3 regions of the Streptomyces sp. NPDC048507 genome follow, and region 1 is predicted to be linked to each of the others. Evidence: riboswitches for the same ligand, from Rfam matches in the RefSeq annotation. Region 1 holds a riboswitch; each other region holds the start of a gene.
What was found. Region 1 has a riboswitch for thiamine pyrophosphate ahead of thiO (glycine oxidase ThiO). Riboswitches for the same ligand answer to the same signal wherever they lie in the genome.
Positions count from the first base shown of each region.

Region 2: linked by a shared signal. The riboswitch ahead of thiC (phosphomethylpyrimidine synthase ThiC) and the one ahead of thiO (glycine oxidase ThiO) in region 1 are both predicted to bind thiamine pyrophosphate.
Region 3: linked by a shared signal. The riboswitch ahead of ACGFXC_RS16400 (thiamine ABC transporter substrate binding subunit) and the one ahead of thiO (glycine oxidase ThiO) in region 1 are both predicted to bind thiamine pyrophosphate.

Region 1 is NZ_JBICWZ010000007.1:356,873-360,137, reverse strand. It holds gene ACGFXC_RS21885 (thiazole synthase) at 1-349, opposite strand, end outside; gene thiS (sulfur carrier protein ThiS) at 355-555, opposite strand; gene thiO (glycine oxidase ThiO) at 552-1,739, opposite strand; TPP riboswitch at 1,737-1,849, opposite strand; gene ACGFXC_RS21870 (NAD(P)/FAD-dependent oxidoreductase) at 1,966-3,198, shown strand.
Region 2 is NZ_JBICWZ010000004.1:186,156-189,420, forward strand. It holds gene ACGFXC_RS13830 (aldo/keto reductase) at 1-6, opposite strand, end outside; gene thiC (phosphomethylpyrimidine synthase ThiC) at 154-1,941, opposite strand; TPP riboswitch at 1,936-2,080, opposite strand; gene ACGFXC_RS13840 (YibE/F family protein) at 2,153-3,265, shown strand, end outside.
Region 3 is NZ_JBICWZ010000005.1:92,724-95,988, forward strand. It holds gene ACGFXC_RS16395 (ABC transporter permease) at 1-425, opposite strand, end outside; gene ACGFXC_RS16400 (thiamine ABC transporter substrate binding subunit) at 482-1,582, opposite strand; TPP riboswitch at 1,668-1,777, opposite strand; gene rlmN (23S rRNA (adenine(2503)-C(2))-methyltransferase RlmN) at 1,836-2,951, opposite strand; gene ACGFXC_RS16410 (phosphatidate cytidylyltransferase) at 3,120-3,265, opposite strand, start outside.

The DNA of each region.
Region 1 (3,265 bases):
CCAGCAGCTCGACCCCGTCCGGCAGGAGGGTCCGCTCGTCGGCGACGACCTCCAGCTTGATCCAGTCGGTGCCGAGCGCCTCCCGCGCCAGCCGGGCCGTGAGCACCGCCTCGCCCGCGGTGAAGCAGCCCGCCGTGTTCGGCAGGACGGCGATGCCGAGCCGGTCCAGGACGGACAGGACCGAGCCCTGCACCGTCGGGTCCAGGCGGCGCATGGCCACGGTGGTCAGCTCGGTGCCGGAGGCGACCAGGGCGCGTTCCAGCACGTCCAGGCTCGGGGCGCCGCCCGTGCCCATGATCAGGCGGGAGGTGAAGGTCCTGCCGCCGAGGGTGAAGAGGTCGTCCGCCATCGCCGTCAGCCCCCCTGCACCGCGGTGAGGACCTCGACCCGGTCGCCCTCGCCCACCGGGGTGTGCGGCCAGCGCCCCCGGGGGACGACCGTCTCGTTGAGCGCGGCGGCCACGCCGGAGGGGGCGGCGGTCAGGGTGGCGACCACGGCGTCGAGGGTGGTGCCGGCCGCGACCTCGCGCGGCTCGCCGTTGACGGAGATGGTCATGCGTAGGACTCCTGACGCGTGGTGGAGAAGCGGCGTGGGGTGAAGGGGCGGGCGGCCTCCGGCACGGAGCCGGTGGCCAGCAGTTCCGCCATCACGTCGCCGGTGAGGGGGGTCAGCAGCACCCCGTTGCGGTAGTGCCCGGTGGCCAGGTGCAGCCCGGGCAGCTCGGTCGGGCCCAGCAGGGGCGCGTTGTCGGGGGAGCCGGGGCGCAGTCCGGCCCGGGTCTCGACCAGCGGGAGTTCGGTGATGCCGGGCACCAGGTCGTGGGCGTCGCGCAGGAGCTCGTACACCCCGCCGGCGGTGACCGTGGTGTCCCAGCCGAGTTCCTCGCTGGTGGCGCCGACGACCAGTTCGCCGTTCTCGCGCGGCACCAGGTAGACGTGGCTGCCGCGCACGACGGCCCGTACGGTCCGGGACAGGAACGGCGCGTACGCGGCCGGTACCGACAGCCGCAGCACCTGCCCCTTCACGGGCCGCACCGGCACCGCCACCTCAGGGGGCACCCCGGCCAGGCGTCCGCTGAGCGATCCCGCCGCCAGGACGGTCTGGCCGGCGCGCAGCTCCGCACCGTCCTGAAGTACGGCGCCCAGCGCGCGGTCGCCCCCGGTCAGCAGCCGGGCCGCCGCCGCCCGGTGCACCGCGACCCCGGCCCGTTCGCAGGCGGCGAGCAGCGCGGCGGCGAGCCGGCGGGGGTCCACCTGGTGGTCACCGTCGACGCGCAGCCCGCCGCGCACGCCCGGGGCCAGCATGGGCTCCAGGCGGCGGCACTCGCGGCCGGTGAGCCACTGCGAGTCCAGCCCGCAGCGGCGCTGGAGGGCGTGCAGTTCCCGCAGGTGGAGGCGGTCGTCGGAGTCGAGGGCGACGGCGAGGGTGCCGCAGGCCCGGTAGCCGATGTCCAGGCCCCCGCTGGCTTCGGCCAGTTCGGCCGCGAACTCGGGGTAGCGGGCGGCGGAGGCCACGTTGAGCCCGAGCAGGGTCTCCTCGCCGTAGTGCAGTTCGGTGACGGCGGCGAGCATGCCGGCCGCGACCTGGGCGGCGCCGCCGCCGGGAGCGGGGTCGGCCAGGGCGACGCGCAGCCCGCGCCGGGCGGCCCGCCAGGCGGTGACCAGGCCGATGATGCCGCCCCCGATGACGAGGACGTCGGTTCCCGTCCGGGATGCCCCGGATGTTCCGGATGAGTGCATGGGCGTCCAGCCCCTCCCTTCGCCGGCATGACCCGGATCAGGTTCGTACGGTCGGAGGCCGTCCAGCCTCCCTCTCAGCCCGGTGCGCCCGGACTCCCGCGATAGGTACGGTGGCCAGACTAACCCCGCCGGGGGTGGTGGGTAAGGCTGCCTCCCCGCGCCGCCTCCCCGCCCGCGCCGCCCGCCCCCTGTTCCTGATGGGCCGTCAGTTCATTAGGCTGGACGCGTGAGCGAGCAGACGCAGCAGACGAAGCCCGGTGTCGTGATCGTCGGTGCCGGAATGGCCGGGGTGCAGACCGCGGTGGCCCTGCGGGCACAGGGCTTCACCGGCCCCGTGACCCTCCTGGGCGCCGAACCCCACCAGCCCTACGACCGGCCCCCGCTGTCCAAGGCGGTGCTGCTCGGCAAGGCCGAGGACTCCGCCTTCGACGTGGCCTTCGACGTGGACTTCGGGGAACTGCGCATCGACCTGCGCCTGGGCGTCGAGGTCACCGGCGTACGGGCCGCCGAGCGCGAGCTGGACACCGGGGCCGGGCCCGTCCCGTACGAGGTCCTCGTGCTGGCCACCGGCGCCGAGCCGCTGACCCTGCCCGGCGCCGCCGGCGTCCCGGGCGTGCACCTGCTGCGCACCCTCGACGACGCCGTCCGGCTGCGCCCCGTCCTCGCGGCGGCCCACGACCTCGTGGTCGTCGGCGCGGGCTGGATCGGCGCCGAGTTCGCCACCGCCGCCCGCGCGGCGGGCTGCGCCGTCACCGTCGTCGAGGCCGCCGACCGGGTCCTGGCCGGCGCCCTGCCCGCCGAGGTCGCCGCCCCGATGGCCCGGTGGTACGCCGAGGCCGGTGCCACCCTGATCACCGGCGCCAGGGTGGCCGCCGTCGAGGAGGGCGCGGTCCGGCTCGGCGACGGCCGGGAACTCCCCGCCGGGGCGGTGGTCGTCGGCATCGGGGCCCGCCCCGCCACGGCCTGGCTCGACGGCTCGGGCATCGAGCGCGGCCCCGACGGCTCCCTCACCGCCGACGCCCACCTGCGCACCTCCCTGCCCGGGGTGTACGCGGTCGGCGACTGCGCCTCCTTCCCGTCGGCCCGCTACGGCGCCCGCCTGCTGGTCCACCACTGGGACAACGCCCTCCAGGGCCCCCGGGCGGTCGCGGCGAACATCCTGGCCGGGGCGCCCGTCCAGGCCTACGACCCCGTGCCCTACTTCTGGTCCGAGCAGTTCGGCCGCTTCGTCCAGTACGCCGGCCACCACGGCGCCGCCGACACCCTGCTGTGGCGCGGCGACCCGGCCGGCGCCGCCTGGTCGGTGTGCTGGCTGCGCGGGGACGCGCTCGTCGCCGTCCTGGCCGTGGGCCGCCCCCGCGACCTGGCGCAGGGCCGCAGGCTCATCGAATCGGGCGTCCCCGTCGACCCGGCCAGGGCCGCCGACCCGGCCGTCCCGCTGAAGTCCGCGACGGCCTGACGCGAGCCCCCCCCCGCGGCCCCGGCGGACCCCGGACGGGGCCGCTCGGGTACCGGTGGTCAGTGCG
Region 2 (3,265 bases), on a different contig from region 1:
TCGCATGGTCATGCGGCCGCACTCTAGGAGCTGGAGCGCACTCCAGGGCAAGAGCGTTCCGCCGGTCAGTCACCTTCGGCGTTCCGGACACGTGCTGTTCCCGGCCGGCGGTGGTCCGCCGGCCGGGAACAGCACTCCCCCCGGTGTGTCCGGTCAGTCCGCCAGCGGCAGGTACACCCTGTTCCCGGCGGCGGCGAACTCGGCGGACTTCTCCGCCATGCCCGCCTGGATCTCGTCGGCCTTCAGGTCGCCGCCGTGCTCGCGGCGGATGTCCTGGGAGATCTTCATCGAGCAGAACTTCGGTCCGCACATGGAGCAGAAGTGCGCGGTCTTCGCGGGCTCGGCCGGCAGGGTCTCGTCGTGGAACTCACGGGCCGTGACCGGGTCGAGCGCCAGGTTGAACTGGTCCTCCCAGCGGAACTCGAACCGCGCGTCCGAAAGGGCGTCGTCCCAGTCCTGGGCGCCGGGGTGTCCCTTGGCCAGGTCGGCGGCGTGGGCGGCGATCTTGTAGGTGATCACACCGGTCTTGACGTCGTCCCGGTTCGGCAGGCCCAGGTGCTCCTTGGGCGTGACGTAGCAGAGCATCGCGGTGCCCCACCAGGCGATCATCGCGGCGCCGATGCCTGAGGTGATGTGGTCGTAGGCGGGCGCGACGTCGGTGGTCAGCGGGCCGAGCGTGTAGAACGGCGCCTCCTCGCAGATCTCCTGCTGGAGGTCGATGTTCTCCTTGATCTTGTGCATCGGGACGTGGCCCGGGCCCTCGATCATCGTCTGCACGTTGTGGCGCTTGGCGATCGTGTTCAGCTCGCCCAGCGTCTTCAGCTCCGCGAACTGCGCGGCGTCGTTGGCGTCCGCGATCGAGCCGGGGCGCAGGCCGTCACCGAGCGAGTAGGTGACGTCGTACGTCGCGAGGATGTCGCAGAGTTCCTCGAAGTTCGTGTAGAGGAAGTTCTCCTTGTGGTGCGCCAGGCACCAGGCGGCCATGATCGAGCCGCCGCGCGAGACGATGCCCGTCTTGCGGCGGGCGGTGAGCGGCACGTAGGGCAGCAGCACGCCGGCGTGGACCGTCATGTAGTCGACGCCCTGCTCGGCCTGCTCGATGACCGTGTCCTTGTAGATCTCCCAGGTCAGGTCCTCGGCCCGGCCGTCGACCTTCTCCAGCGCCTGGTACAGCGGCACGGTGCCGATCGGGACGGGGGAGTTGCGCAGCACCCACTCGCGGGTGGTGTGGATGTTGCGGCCGGTCGAGAGGTCCATGACCGTGTCGGCGCCCCACTTGGTGGCCCAGGTCATCTTGTCGACCTCCTCCTCGATGGAGGAGGTGACCGCGGAGTTGCCGATGTTGGCGTTGACCTTCACCAGGAACCTCTTGCCGATGATCATCGGCTCGATCTCCGGGTGGTTCACGTTCGCGGGAAGCACCGCGCGACCTGCGGCGATCTCCTCGCGGACGACCTCGGGGGAGACGTTCTCGCGGATCGCCACGTACTCCATCTCCGGGGTGATCTCGCCCCGGCGGGCGTACGCGAGCTGGGTGACGGCGGCGCCGCCGCGGCCCCGGCGGGGCAGGCGGGGGCGGCCCGGGAAGACCGCGTCGAGGTTCTTGAGGCCGCCGCGCGGCGAGGTGTGCTTGATGCCGTCGTCCTCGGGGCGCGCGGGACGGCCCGCGTACTCCTCGGTGTCACCGCGGCCGATGATCCAGTTCTCGCGCAGGGGCGCCAGGCCCCTGCGGACGTCGGTCTCGATCTGCGGGTCGGTGTACGGACCGGACGTGTCGTAGAGCGTGACGTCCTTGCCGTTGGTGAGGTGGACCTGGCGGACCGGCACCCGGATGTCCGGGCGGGAGCCCGCCAGGTATCCCTTGTGCCAGCCGGGCTGGCGCTCGGTCTGGCCGTCGGCGTCCTGGCTGGCGGCAGGCGTGCGTGCGTCCTGAATGGTCATGAGACCTGATCTCCCTACGCCGGCATTACCCGGTAACAGGTTCGGCGGTCGACGCAGCCTCTTCCCGTACGCATTCTCATGCGCGTACGGTGATCAGCGCCCTCTCAGCCCGGTGCTCCGAGCTCCCGCGTTGTGCAAAGGTGCCCCCACGCTAGCGTCATCTGTGGCGTGCTGAACAGTGGGCCCCCTCATCTCTTGCGATGATCTGCCGGTGACGTCCTCGCTGCAGCCCCCCACCGAGCCCACGGATCACCACGGCCACACCGGTCACGAACACGCGCCTCATGGACCCGCGGCCGGTGCCTCCCATGGTCACGCGCACGGCCACAGCCACGGCCACGGGCCGGCGGCGCCGGTCTCCAAGCACCTGCGCAAGGTCATCGCCGCCGTGCTGATCCCCTTCGCCGCCGCCGTCTTCATCGGCATGGCGGTGCTCTGGCCGGGCGGCGCCCCGGCGCACGAGCGGACCGGGGTGGGCTTCGACCGCCAGACCCAGCAGGGCACGGTCGTCGCCTTGGCGAAGGTCGACTGCAAATCGGTGAACGCCTCCCAGGTGCCGCCCACCGGCGACACCTCCACCCCCGAGGGGCGCGAGGCGCAGGCCGCGCAGTCCGGCGAGTGCAAGAAGGCGACCGTCGAGGTCGGCAGCGGGCCGGAGAAGGGCCGGGCCTTCTTCGAGATCGTCCAGCCGGGCGCGCCACGGCAGTTGGAGAAGGGCCAGGAGGTGGTGGTCGCCTACGCGCCGGACGCTCCGCGGGACCTCCAGTACTCCGTGATCGACGTGAACCGCAAGCTCCCCATGGCGCTGCTGGCCGCGATCTTCGCGGTGGCGGTCGTCGTGGTCGGGCGGATGCGCGGTCTGTTCGCGCTCATCGCGCTGGTGGTCAGCTTCGGGATCCTGACGCTGTTCATCCTCCCGGCGATCCTCCAGGGTTCGAACCCGCTGCTCGTGGCCGTCATCGGCGCCAGCGCGATCATGCTGATCGCCCTCTACATGTGCCACGGGCTGACGGCGAGGACCTCGGTCGCCGTCCTCGGCACCCTCGCCTCCCTGCTGCTGATCGGGCTGTTGGGCTCGCTGTTCATCGACTGGGCGTTCCTGAGCGGCAACACGGACGACAACACCGGTCTGATCCACGGCCTCTATCCGTCGATCGACATGAGCGGTTTGCTGCTCGCGGGTGTGATCATCGGTTCGCTCGGCGTCCTCGACGACGTGACCGTGACGCAGACCTCGGCCGTCTGGGAACTCCACCAGGCCGACCCGAAGATGGGCCCGCGGGCCCTGTACCGGGCCGCCATCCGGATCGGCCGCGACCACATC
Region 3 (3,265 bases), on a different contig from region 1:
CGCACGACGACGGCGTAGTTGAAGAAGACGTGCGCGAGCAGGATCGCCCAGACGGTGGTGTCCAGCCGGACGCCCCACAGCTCGTCCAGCAGTCCGCCGCGCCCGACCAGGGCGAGGAAGGCCGTGCCGACGACCACGGTCGGCAGCACGAACGGGACGGTGACCAGCGCGCGCAGCAGCTGTTTGCCCGGGAACTCGAACCGCGCGAAGACGTACGCGCCGGGCAGTGCGAGCAACAGGGTCAGCGCGGTGGAGGCCAGGGCCTGCCAGGTGGTGAACCACAGCACGCCGGCGATGTCCGGACGGGCCAGGACCTCGCCGACGCGGCCGAACTGCCAGCCCGCGTCCGTCTTGAGCCCGCGCCCGACGATCGCGGCGACGGGATAGGCGAAGAACAGCCCGAAGAAGGCGAGCGGCACGGCCATCAGGGCCAGCCGGACGGCCGTGGCGCGCCCGCCCTCCTTCGGGGAGTCCTGCCGCACTACTTCACGACGAGCGCTGACCATGCCTTGACCCACTGCTCACGGTTCTTGGCGATGGCGTCGGGAGCGACCGTTTCCGGCTTCTCGACGACCGCGCCGTGCTTCGTGAACACCTCCGGCAGCTTCGCGTCCTTGACCACCGGGTTCACGAACATCTGGAGCGGCATGTCCTCCTGGAACTTCTTGCTCACCAGGAAGTCGACGAGGGCCTTGCCGCCCTCCTCGTTCTTCGCGCCCTTGAGCAGGCCCGCGAACTCGACCTGGCGGAAGCAGGTGCCGGTGGCCACGCCCGTGGGCGCCTCGGCGGGCTGCGGCTCGCCGTAGAGGACCTCGACCGGCGGGCTGGAGGCGTACGAGACGACCAGCGGCCGGTCGCCCTTGGCCTTCTTGCCGCCCGCGGAGCCGGAGAAGCGCTCGTTGTAGGCCTGCTCCCAGCCGTCGACGACCTCGACGCCGTTGGCCTTCAGCTTGCTCCAGTAGTCCTTCCAGCCGTCGTCCCCGTACTTTCCGACGGAGGCGAGCAGGAAGCCGAGGCCGGGCGAGGAGGTCGCGGCGTTCTCGGTGACCAGCAGGTTCTTGTACTCCGGCTTGAGCAGGTCGTCCAGGGTCTGCGGCGGGGCGATCTTCTTGTCGGCGAAGTACTGCTTGTCGTAGTTGACGCAGATGTCGCCGGAGTCGACGGGGGTGACCCGGTGCTGCTGGTCGAGCACGAACTCCGGCTTGACCTGGTCGAGGCCCTTGGCCTGGTACGGGGTGAAGATCCCGTTGTCGAGGGCGCGCGAGAGCAGCGTGTTGTCGACGCCGAAGAAGACGTCGCCGCGGGGGGAGCCCTTGGTGAGGATCTCCTGGTTCAGCGCGGCGCCGGCGTCCCCGGACTTCAGGACCTTGACGGTGTAGCCGCTCTGCTGCTCGAACTCCTTGAGGACCGTGTCGGTCACGTTGAAGGAGTCGTGGGAGACGAGGGTGACCGTCTTGCCCTTCGGGGCGTCGACCGGGCCCGACGGCTTGCCCTTGGCGTCGCCGCCGCCGCAGGCGCTGAGCGTGGTGATGCCCAGTGCGGCCGCGAGCGCGGCGCCCGCGATCTTCTTGGTGGTGCTCACTGGTGAATTCCTCCTGGGATGTCCAGGAGAAGACGCGGCCCTGCCCGGCGCTCTGTGGGAGCGGACGCCGGGCAGGGCGCAACAGCTTGAGTGATGACCGAACTTCCTACCCCGAATGACCGGGGCGAGGTTCAGAGGGTCTGCGGATGACGGTTACCGCACTCTCAGCGCTGTGGCGCTCCCCTGTCGGAATGATGAAGTTGTCCGGCCACAGGGTACCCCGTGGCCGATTGTGAGCGTTCCTGGCCGGAATCTAGCGCTCGGAGGCGGCCAGCTGGCCGCACGCGCCGTCGATCTCCTGGCCACGGGTGTCCCGTACGGTCACGGGTACGCCGTGCCGCGCGATGGCCTCGACGAAGGCCTTCTCGTCCTCGGGACGCGAGGCGGTCCACTTCGAGCCCGGCGTCGGGTTCAGCGGGATCAGGTTGACGTGCACGCGCTTGCCCTTGAGCAGCCTGCCGAGCAGGTCACCGCGCCACGCCTGGTCGTTGATGTCACGGATCAGCGCGTACTCGATGGAGATGCGGCGGCCGGACTTCTCCGCGTACTCCCAGGCCGCGCCGAGGACCTCGCGGACGTTCCAGCGGGTGTTCACCGGGACGAGGGTGTCGCGCAGCTCGTCGTCCGGGGCGTGCAGCGAGACGGCGAGGCGGCACTTGAAGCCCTCGTCGGCGAACCGCAGCATGGCCGGGACCAGGCCGACGGTCGAGACGGTGATGCCGCGCTGCGACAGGCCCAGACCGTCGGGCTCCGGGTCGGTGAGCCGGCGGATGGCGCCGACCACGCGGTTGTAGTTGGCGAGCGGCTCGCCCATGCCCATGAAGACGATGTTGGAAAGCCGCGCCGGGCCACCGGGGACCTCGCCGTCGCGCAGGGCGCGCATGCCGTCGACGATCTGGTGCACGATCTCGGCGGTGGAGAGGTTGCGGTCCAGACCGGCCTGGCCCGTGGCGCAGAACGGGCAGTTCATGCCGCAGCCGGCCTGCGAGGAGATGCACATGGTGACCCGGTCGGGGTAGCGCATCAGCACGGACTCGACGAGCGTGCCGTCGTGCAGCTTCCACAGGGTCTTGCGGGTGGTGTCCTCGTCGCACGAGATGTGCCGGATCACCGACATCAGGTCGGGCAGCAGCTCCTGCTGGAGCTTCTCGCGCGAGCCCGCGGGGATGTCGGTCCACTCGGCCGGGTCGTGCGCGTAGCGCGCGAAGTAGTGCTGGGAGAGCTGCTTGGCCCGGAACGGCTTCTCGCCGATCGCGGCCACCGCCTCCCGGCGCTCGGCCGGGGTCAGGTCGGCGAGGTGGCGGGGCGGCTTCTTGGCCCCGCGAGGGGCGACGAAGGTGAGCTCTCCCGGGACGGGACGGGGGGCCATGGGTGGTACTCCTCAAGTCTGACGAACCCTGCGCGGGCGACCTCCGCGCACGAGCGGAGTCGATGTGATGGCACGCCCGGTGCCCGGAGAGCTCACGGGTCCATCCCCGCAGAAGCGGGAAAGCGCGCCACGTGTCGGTGGCGCGCTTTCCAGGATAACCCGGACGGGTCAGCCGGTGCCGACGAAGGCCGCCAGCAGCAGCCAGACCACCGGGGCGGTCGGCAGCAGCGAGTCGAGCCGGTCCATGATGCCGCCGTGGCCCGGGAGCAGCGTGCCCATGTCCTTGATCCCGAGGTCCCGCTTGATCATCGACT